2 regions of the Crassaminicella indica genome follow, and region 1 is predicted to be linked to the other one. Evidence: riboswitches for the same ligand, from Rfam matches in the RefSeq annotation. Region 1 holds a riboswitch; the other holds the start of a gene.
What was found. A riboswitch is a leader RNA that binds a small molecule or an ion and turns the genes downstream of it on or off. The one in region 1 is predicted to bind FMN.
Positions count from the first base shown of each region.

Region 2: it holds a riboswitch for FMN, as region 1 does, so the genes downstream of both, ribD (bifunctional diaminohydroxyphosphoribosylaminopyrimidine deaminase/5-amino-6-(5-phosphoribosylamino)uracil reductase RibD) here and KVH43_RS07315 (ECF transporter S component) in region 1, are expected to answer to the same signal.

Region 1 covers NZ_CP078093.1:1,520,407-1,525,825, reverse strand. Annotated here, with positions in the region: gene KVH43_RS07335 (efflux RND transporter periplasmic adaptor subunit) at 1-864, opposite strand, end outside; gene rimI (ribosomal protein S18-alanine N-acetyltransferase) at 990-1,451, opposite strand; gene tsaB (tRNA (adenosine(37)-N6)-threonylcarbamoyltransferase complex dimerization subunit type 1 TsaB) at 1,438-2,160, opposite strand; gene tsaE (tRNA (adenosine(37)-N6)-threonylcarbamoyltransferase complex ATPase subunit type 1 TsaE) at 2,157-2,612, opposite strand; gene KVH43_RS07315 (ECF transporter S component) at 2,886-3,512, opposite strand; FMN riboswitch at 3,615-3,732, opposite strand; gene KVH43_RS07310 (hypothetical protein) at 3,782-4,252, opposite strand; gene KVH43_RS07305 (DUF1850 domain-containing protein) at 4,455-4,952, shown strand; gene KVH43_RS07300 (TRAP transporter permease) at 4,991-5,419, opposite strand, start outside.
Region 2 covers NZ_CP078093.1:753,509-758,927, forward strand. Annotated here, with positions in the region: gene KVH43_RS03560 (transposase) at 1-589, shown strand, start outside; gene KVH43_RS03565 (L-threonine 3-dehydrogenase) at 749-1,699, opposite strand; gene KVH43_RS03570 (glycine C-acetyltransferase) at 1,744-2,934, opposite strand; FMN riboswitch at 3,368-3,485, shown strand; gene ribD (bifunctional diaminohydroxyphosphoribosylaminopyrimidine deaminase/5-amino-6-(5-phosphoribosylamino)uracil reductase RibD) at 3,600-4,700, shown strand; gene ribE (riboflavin synthase) at 4,702-5,352, shown strand; gene KVH43_RS03585 (bifunctional 3,4-dihydroxy-2-butanone-4-phosphate synthase/GTP cyclohydrolase II) at 5,384-5,419, shown strand, end outside.

The DNA.
Region 1 (5,419 bases):
TTCTACCTTCCCTTTATATTCTTTTCCTTCAAAAGCATCTCCTGTAATCTTCACACTATCTCCTATTTTTATTTTACTTGCATCATATTCATTAACATCTGTAACAATTTCTAAATGATCTACATCCTGAATATACATAAGTGGAACATGATTTTCAATAATACCGCTTTCTGAAATTTTCATATCTACAATAGTTCCTGTAATAGGACTTTTAATAGTATATTTTTTTAGATCCTCATTTGCTTTTTCTAGCTGCAATTTAGCAAGCTTTATCTGCTTTTTCTTTTTTGCAATTTCTCCAGTATTTTCTCTATCTCCTATTTTTTTCTTAACCAAAGCATATTGATTATACATTTCATCTAAATTGTTTTTCGAATCATCTAATTCACTCTTACTTAATGCATTGGCTTCATAAAGCTGTTTATTTTTTTCATAATTATCCTTTGCATCTTTATACTTAATTTCTGCATTACTCAATTCGATTTCTAATTCTGCTTTTAATTGCTCCAAATCATTTTCAGCTATTGATAAGCTTGCTTGAGCTTCCTTGATTTTGTAAAGGATATCTGTTTTTTCTAGTTCCATAAGGACTTGACCTTTTTCTACTTTTTGACCTTTTTCTACAAGCATTTTTTCAATTTTTTCTTCTACATCAGAAACAATCTCTCTTTTATCCATAGACAAAATTTGACCCGTTACCTGAATATGAGATTCTATATTTTGTTTCTTAATCTCTACAGTTTCAACGCTCATAATAGGAGTTTGTCCTTTTTTACTCGCTTTAACCTTTCCTATCCCTATAGCAAACATCACTGCAATGATCGTTGCTATAATTAGCACCTTCTTTTTTTTCCCCTTTAACATGCTAAAACTCCTTTCTCATACATATAGGGCATACAATGTATGCCCTCAATCCTTTGTATTTCCTATTTTATCATAAAAAAGCTATTTTTTCCTTACAATTTCCTTACAAATTCCCTAACTTTATCCTAAATCTTTTCTTCAGAATGCTTTTCTGATCTCCACATGATCACAGCATCTTCTCCATTATCCTGATAATACTTCGGTCTAATACCACAGGCTTTGAATCCATATTTTTCATACAGCCTTTGTGCTACTTTATTTGACACCCTAACTTCTAAAGTCATTTCTTTAATCTCTTCTCTTTTCGCAATTTTTAACAATCCTTCGACAATCAAATTGCCATAACCTTTTCCTCTTACAGATGGATGTACTGCAATATTTGTAATATGTCCTTCATCTAATATCTTCCAAAACCCTCCATAACCTATAACTTTTTCTTCTTTTTCCAAAACAACATATCTAGCCTTTTCATTATGCTCTATTTCAGCTGTAAAGGCTTCTACAGACCACGGAATAGGAAAACTGCTTTTTTCTATTTCAAAAACATCATCAACATCTTCTAAAGTCATTGACCTAACTTTCACCATTTCCACACCTTTTCATTTTCTCTTCATATTGCCTTTCTGCTTCAGATTTTCTCAAATAAGTTGGTACCAATTCAAAATAATTTTGTATTTCTCCATTTTTTGCTTTTTCCATAGCAAGCTCTGCAACAGAAGAAGCTCTCTGCATCTTAACACTATTAGGTGAAAATACTGCCCGCTCTCCTAATCTTTCTATGAGATATTCTCTATTAGCCTCTATTCCATCTCCTAAGAATGTAACCTTTTCAGGTCTTTCTATAAGTTTTTCTACTAATTCTTTAATACTCATAGCCGCTGGTTTTTCTATGCTATATAAATCTTTATTCTCCCATTTATACACAGCTGTATATACTTGATTTCTTCTAGCATCTAAAATAGGACATATAATCCCTTCAGAAAAAGGCATATTAAATGCTAATGCATCTAAAGTAGATATTCCTACAACAGGAATATTCTGAGCATGTGCAAGTCCTTTTGCAGTAGCAACACCAATTCTAAGTCCCGTAAAAGATCCAGGCCCCTTTGCAACAGCCACAATATCTATATCCTTCATAGTTACCTCACAGCTTTCTAATAAAGCTTTTATCATGGGCATCAACTTTTGTGAATGCGTTCTTTTGTGATTTATAATATATTCTCCGATTAATCGATCATCGTCCATCACTGCCACTGTAGCAACAATAGACGAAGTGTCTAAAGCCAATATCTTCATATATTTTTCAACTCCTCTATGATTGTTTGAAAATGCTCACTTGTACCATTGATTTCTATTTCCCTTGTATTTTCATCAACCTTCTTTATATGAATCCATAAATGTTCCTTTGGGATTAGCTCCTCTATTTGTGATGCCCATTCAATAAGACATACCCCTTCTCCATAGAAATATTCTTCATATCCTAAATCCTCCATTTCCTCTATTTCTCCAATACGATATACATCAAAATGGTATAAAGGAATACGCCCTTCATATTCATGTATAATTGTAAAGGTAGGACTTGTAACACATTCATCGACTTCTAGTCCTTTTGCAATTGCCTTTGAAATAGTAGTTTTTCCTGCTCCTAAATCTCCTGTTAAACATACTACATCACTAGCCTTTAATAAGGTACCTAATTTATAACCTAAAGCATAAGTTTTTTGTTCACTATTACTAATTATCTTCATTTTCCACACCTCTATTAGCTTTTCTTATATAAATAACATTTATATAGGTAAACAACATCAACATAAAAAAAAGAAATATATAAAGATAAGTGAATGACTTCGATAACTTTTGTAAATCAAGTTATTTATCTATACTTACAGATTAAATATACTATTCATTACTTATATTCTCTCCAAAATCATACAATCATTATATATTTTCTCAAAAAATGCTGCAAGAGAATTCATACAACAAAAAAGAATTCTTTTCAGCAAGAATTCTTTTTTGTTGTATTATCTTGTTTTCAAAATAGGAGAAAGCTTCTTATAAAGAAAACCAGTTAAAATAGCTACCATAATACCTTTTATTAAGTTAAAAGGTACAACACCATACAATACTAAAGTCTTTATATCTACAATAGCATCATTCGCCGCTGCACTTAAAGAAATAATTTGCTCTAGTGGCATCACCTTTGCATAGAAAGGAAGAAGCATATAATAATTTGCAAGTGCTCCTACAACACTCATCGTAATAACCCCTACGATGATCCCAGCCATTGCTCCTTTTTTTGTTCTATATTTTTGATAAGAAATGCTCGCCGGAATAATTAAAGCAATCCCTACTAAAAAGTTTGCAAACTCTCCTACGCCTCCTGTAGTTGTCTTTGTAATAAAGTGCAGAAGATTTTTAATAAACTCAATCATAATCCCCGCAGCTGGTCCTAAAGCTAATCCCCCAATCAATGCAGGTAAATCACTAAAATCAATTTTTAAAAATCCTGGTAAGAAAAATATTGGAATTTCTATGAACATTATCACATATGCAAATACAGATAATATTGATATCTTCGTAAGTCCATTTACTGTTCCTATAGATTTTAATCTACAAGATTTTTTTTCAATAGCTGTTGCTTTATTCATTATAAAAAATCCTCCTTCTTTTCGGCAGTCCTCGTAAGGATTATATATAAAACGAAAGCGCCTGAATAAATATCTTCAGGCGCAGTACATACCAAAAAAAGCTTTTATCTTCTTCCATCCAGACTATACTGTCGGTACTGGAATTTCACCAGTTCAGCAGCTTTCGCCGCTCGCGGACTTTACCGCCGGTCGGGAATTTCACCCTGCCCCGAAGACTACCCTATTAAATTCTAATCACATTATATATTAGTTTTATTTCTTTTTCAAGTTTATCCTGCTATCTTTTCAAGCCATGTAAATTCATTGCATAATGATATGTCTTCCTTGTAGCCTATATATATGATAAACCCTAATATGATTTCATGAGGCAATAAATATAATAATCTCAACCAATTACTAGACCATATATACACAAAGTTAGCATCTGTAAAAATCATCAAAGACCCTTCCACTATCGTAACAATAATACAAGGCACCATAACAGAAAAAATAGCAACGCTCCATTTTACTCTTATGAAAATATACGTATAAATAATAAGAGATAGCGTTGTTGCAATCATATGAGGTCCAAAATCCATATATTTTCTTATAAAATATACACTTACTCCTTGTAATATTCCTACAACAACAACCTTCTTAATCTGCGGCTTTATACCCATTAACATCAATCCTGCCCATAAGATCAAAATTGACTCTGGAATAGAACCGAATATTATTGCTTGCATAGGCATTATTTCCATTCACATTTCCCCTTTAAAAGCATCTATCTTTTATTAAAATCATATTAATTCCTATAGTATTTATTCATAAAAACATTTATTTCTAAAAAAACTTTGTGATAATTATATTCAACATATTTTTCATAATTCCTCCAATTTCTTAGAGGATTCTTCCTATTTTTCATAGAACATTATAAATTAGTAACAAATTGGAGGGGTTTTTGTGAAAAAATATAATAAATTTGTTATCATTTTTCTAATTTTAGCTTTTATTTTAATGATTTTCATCCATATCCCTGTATTAATATTAGAAGATACAAAGCATTCAAAAATTATTTTTATTCATACAATTTCTCCAAATGATCACTTTACTATGCATTGGATGCATTCTGTGGAATTAGAGCCTTGGGAGGAAATATTTTATGTAGATTGTGATTATAATATTATACTAGACTATACAAGATTTAAAGCCTTTGGTGCTGGAGTTCCTGATTATGCAGGAAAAAAAACAGTAGTTAAGAACGGTTGGATTTACTTTTTAGAGATCGATAAAAAAATGCCAACTCTTACTTATGGCATCTCAAGCTTTGCAAAGCATACATTTTATTTTAATAACCAAAGACTAAAGCTTTATGAAATAGTTCCAAATGATGCTCCTTGTAAAATATATACAAAAAAGATTTCTATTCTTTCTTATGTATATGAAAAATTCATACAATAAACATAAAAATAGCTGTTTCACAAAGAAACAGCTATTTTTTATGCAGTAATAAAATCTCCTCTTTTTCCTCGCATCTTTTGAATAAAGAATATTACTAAGAATAGTACAAAACCTACAATATCTGTTTTAATTCCCGGCATCATAAGAAGGATAGCTGATGCAAACATAACTACTCTATATAAAATATTTACCTTTGCGAATAAATATCCTTCTGCAGCTACACCTAAGGCAACAACCCCAACCACTGCTGTAATAGTTGCTAAGATCACACCTATAGGTGTTGTATCAATCAATAAAAGAGCTGGTGAATATACAAAAATATACGGCACAATAAACCCAGCTAACGCTAGCTTTACAGCCTGAAATCCTGTTCTTGCTGGATTTCCACCTGCAATACCAGCTCCTGCAAATGCTGCTAATGCCACTGGCGGTGTTAAATTGGCAAGCATTCCAAAATAAAACACGAA
Region 2 (5,419 bases), 770 kb from region 1:
TGGTGATGCTGGTCTTGATGCTGATGATAACTATGCTTATCTACATGGAAAAAACATTATGCCTATTATTAGCTTGAATCCTAGAAACTCTTCTGATTTACCTCAACCTGATTTTAATGAAGTTGGTGTTCCTCTTTGCCCTTTAGACCCTTCTTTGCCTATGGTTTATGATGGTATTTCTAGAGAAAAGGGACGTGCTGATAGAATTAAGTATATCTGCCCTAAGGTAAAGAAAACCATTGTGAAGGGCAAAACTACTTATATTCTTAATTGCGATAATCCTTGCACTAAGTCAAAGTGTGGCCGAATTAAACAGCTTACTGTTCACCATAATTTTAGATTCAACACTTCTTTTCCTCGTAACAGTTTGAAATGGATATTGCTTTTCAAACAAAGAACTATTATTGAAAGATCTATCTCACAAATTAAGAATTTTATTCAAATTAAAGCTTCTAAGGTTAGAAGTACCGTATCTTTGAAATCCGATATTTTCTTAGCCTGTATATCTCAATTAGTAGCTTTTATACTTTTGTTTAAATCTCAAGAAAAACATAATAATCCTCTGGCAATAAAATCTTTAATAGCATAATTAAAGTACAATCAAATATTGATAAAATTTAGGGTTTAACTAACCTTCGGTTTGTTATGCCTTTTTTTATGTGTATTTCTCTATGCTATCGCATTTTTATCCTGTTTTTCCTGTGGATAAATTGAAATTATATTTTGCAACTACCTATTTCTTATCTTTTTATATCCCTTTTTCCTTTAATTTTATTAGCATATCCTCTGTCATTTTAGCTAAATCGTATTCAGCCTTAAAACCCCATTCCTCTACTGCTGCTGTTGAATCAATTGAATTTGGCCAACTTTCAGCAATAGCTTGTCTTACAGGATCTACATCATAATCCATTTTAAAATCTTTTATATGCTTTCTGATTTCAGCAGCAATTTGTTCTGGTTCAAAGCTCATAGCAGTAATGTTAAAGGCATTTCTATGCTTTAGCTTTGAAGGATCTGCTTCCATCAATTTGATGATTGCATTAAGTGCATCCGGCATGTACATCATATCCATATATGTTCCCTTTGCAATATAAGAAGTATATTTTCCACTCTTTAATGCCTCATAGTAAATATCTACTGCATAATCAGTTGTTCCACCACCTGGAGGAGTCACATATGAAATAAGCCCTGGAAATCTAACCCCTCTTGTATCTAATCCAAATTTGTGGAAATAATAATCGCACAACAGCTCCCCAGAAACTTTATTTACACCATACATAGTTGTAGGTCTTTGTATTGTATCCTGTGGTGTATTATCCTTTGGCGTTGATGGTCCAAAGGCTCCAATAGAACTTGGAGTGAAAAATTTACAATCTAGACTTCTTGCTGTCTCTAATGCATTTACAAGACCACCCATATTTATATTCCAAGCAAGCATTGGATTTTTCTCTGCAGTTGCTGAAAGCAATGCTGCTAGATGAATAATAGTATCTGCTTTATGTTTCTGGGCAAGCTCATGCATTTTTTTTCCGTCAGTTACATCTAATATTTCAAAAGGACCTGATTGTACAACTTCATGATCCTCCACCCTTCTTATGTCTGTTGCTACTACATTATTATTTCCATATACATCTCTCATTTTCATAACTAGCTCTGAACCGATTTGTCCTAATGCACCAGTAACAAATATTTTTTTCATTGAATATACCTCCATTTAAAAAACTTATATTCCCTTATTAAAATTTAAATTATTCCCATTTCTTTTCCGACTTTTTCATATATTGCTAATGCTTTATCCAACATTTCCTTTGTATGTCCTGCTGTTGGCATATTTCTCACTCTTCCTGTACCTCTTGGAACAGTTGGGAATACTATTGACTTTGCATATACTCCTTCTTCGTTCAATCTCCTACTGAATTCTTGTGTTTTTGTTTCTTCTCCTATGATACATGGTGTAATCGGTGTTTCACTCTCTCCAATATCAAAGCCTAAAGCTTTTAACCCTTTCTTTAAATAATCTCCATTTTCCCACAGCTTATCATGTAGCTCTGTACTTTCAGTTAATATATTAATAGCTTCAATACATGCAGCAGCAGCTCCCGGTGTTAGAGAAGTTGAGAAAAGGAAAGGTCTAGCTCTAACCTTTAACCAATCTATTAAATCCTTTTTCCCTGCCACATATCCGCCAACAACTCCTATTGCTTTTGATAAAGTTCCTATTTGAAAATCAACCTTATCAGATAATCCAAAATGCTTCACAGTCCCTGCACCTTTCCCTAACACTCCTGAACCATGTGCATCATCTACATATGTGATCAGATCAAATTCTTCAGCGATTTCTATTATTTCAGGCAATTTAGCAATATCTCCATCCATTGAAAATACTCCATCTGTAATAACCATTATTTTATTGTATTTTCCTGATTCCTTAGCAGCTTTAGCTTTTTCTCTTAAATCATCCATGTCCGAATGCTTGTATCTTATAATTTCTGCCTTTGATAATCTGCATCCATCAATAATAGATGCATGGTTTAATTCATCAGATAAAATAGCATCATTTTTATCCATTACTGCACCAATGGCACCCATGTTGCAGTTAAAGCCAGATTGGAAAACGATTGCAGCTTCTGTGTGTTTAAATTCTGCTAATTTTTTTTCTAGCTCAATATGAATATCTAATGTTCCATTTATAGTTCTAACAGCTCCCGCTCCCACTCCATATTTTTTTGTCGCTTTAACAGCAGCTTCTATTAATCTTTCATTAGTAGCCAGCCCTAAATAGTTATTTGATGATAAATTGATCAATTCTCTTCCAGAAATTTTTATAATAGCACCATTTGCTCCTTGTAGCGGGTCAATTACATTATAAAGCCCTCTACTTTTTAAATCCTGTAAATTTTCTTTGAGAAATTTTTCCAAATTTTTACTTGCCATTTTCATACCCCCTAAAATATATTAATAATTTTTGTACGCTATACAAATACATTTGTTTTGCTTGTGAAAAATATAAAGCATATTATAAAATAGCTTTTGCCTCTTCATAAACTTTTATTTTACAAAATAGTTAACTTCTTTTAAAAATAAATTACTATTTATAATTGCCCGCATTCTACGGACAGTATATCACTATATACTTCATATTTCAATATAATTTCTGAATATTTCTTACTTTTTTGAATCATTTTCCAAATTATAAATATTCTTTAATAGAGAATATATATAACATGAAAAATATGTTAGTAGCCTTCATTGTTTGAACGAAGTAATCTTTGAAGTTGTTTACCTATATATTATAATTCTACATTTTATTATTTAATTTAATATTGACATATAAAAAAAACAATGTTAAGATATCCATAAAATTACATAGTATCTTCGGGGCAGGGTGAAATTCCCGACCGGCGGTATAGTCCGCGAGCCACAAATGTGGTTGACTTGGTGAAATTCCAAGACCGACAGTAAAGTCTGGATGGTAGAAGATAAAAGGTATAGTCATATTATGATATGTCTAGTTTTTGGCGTATTATAACATAGAATTCAACAGCCCTGAAAATAATATTTTCAGGGCTTTTTATTTTACCTAAAATGGAGATGAAAAAATGGATATAAAATACATGAAAAGAGCATTAACACTTGCAAAAAAAGGAATAGGATATACAAACCCTAATCCTTTAGTTGGTTCAGTTATAGTAAAAAACAATAAAATCATTGGAGAAGGATACCATAAGGTATACGGAGGATCACATGCAGAAATCAACGCTTTTAATAATGCAACAGAAGACGTTACAGGCGCTACCATGTATATCACATTAGAACCCTGCTCTCACTATGGCAAAACACCTCCTTGTGCTTATACCATTGTAAAAAAGAAAATAAAAAGAGTTGTCATTGCAATGAAGGACCCTAATCCATTAGTTGCTGGAAAAGGCATAAAAATCCTTAAAAGCAATGGGATAGAAGTCGTTACAGGTGTTTTAGAAAAAGAAGCAAAAAAGCTAAATGAGATTTTTATAAAATATATTACTACAAAGCTTCCATTTTGTATATTAAAAACTGCCATGACACTAGATGGAAAAATCGCTACCCATACAGGTGATTCAAAATGGATTAGTAATGAAGGTTCTAGAAGAATTGTTCATAAACTGAGACATCAGGTATCTGGTATTATGGTTGGAATAGGCACAGTTCTTGCGGATAATCCAATGCTTACTACAAGACTTGATAATAAAAAAGGAATTAATCCAACAAGAATTATTGTAGATACTCGTGCAAGCATTCCTTTAAATTCCAATGTCCTGAAGGATTGTAAAAACATAAAAACAATTATTGCTACAACAAAGCTTGCAGAAACAAAAAATATAAAAGCTATTAAAGAGAAAGGAGCTGAGGTAATCATTACCCCACTTAAAGAAAACTTAGTAGATTTACCTTTCCTAATGCATTATTTGGGAGACAAAAAAATAGACAGTATTTTATTAGAAGGAGGCGGAGCCCTTAACTATTCAGCTTTAAAGGAAAATATAGTTGATAAGATAATATCTTTTATCGCTCCTAAAATAATCGGTGGAATAGATGCTAAAAGCCCTGTAGGAGGAAAAGGAATAGCATTTATGAAAAATGCGATTCTATTAAAAGAAATGCAAGTATCTACTATTGGAGATAATCTAATGGTTGAAGCCTATTTGAGAAAGGAGGGTTAATATGTTTACTGGCCTTATAGAAGAAATCGGTGTGATCCAGTCCGTCTTAAAAGGTCCAAAATCAGCAAAAATTGTTATAAAGGCAAATAAAGTTTTAAAAGGAGTTGCTTTGGGAGATAGTATTGCTACAAACGGCGTATGCCTTACTGTAACAGAATTTACAACAAACACATTCTCTGGAGATGTAATGGCTGAAACCATTAGAAAAAGCAACTTAAAAGCTTTAGTCCCAGGAAGCAAAGTAAATCTTGAACGAGCTTTAAAATTAGGAGATCGCTTAGGAGGTCACTTAGTAAGCGGTCATATAGATGGAACAGGTATCATTAAGGATTTTAAAAAAGAAGACAATGCCATATGGGTATCAATTTCTACATCATCCAATATTTTAAAATACATCGTTCAAAAAGGTTCAATTGCCATCGATGGCATCAGCTTAACAGTTGCTTATGTAGATTCTACCAGCTTCAAGGTTTCAATCATCCCCCACACAAAAGCTAATACAACTCTTTTGATTAAAAATATTGGAGATAAGGTTAATCTTGAATGCGATATTATTGGAAAATATGTTGAAAAACTTTTATCTTTTAAAGAAAAATCTATAACTGAAAGCCATATTGATATGAATTTTTTAAAACAACATGGCTTTGCTTAAAAAACATACCCTATTAACAAGAGGTGATAATATGTATAAATTTAACACCATAGAAGAAGCTATGGAT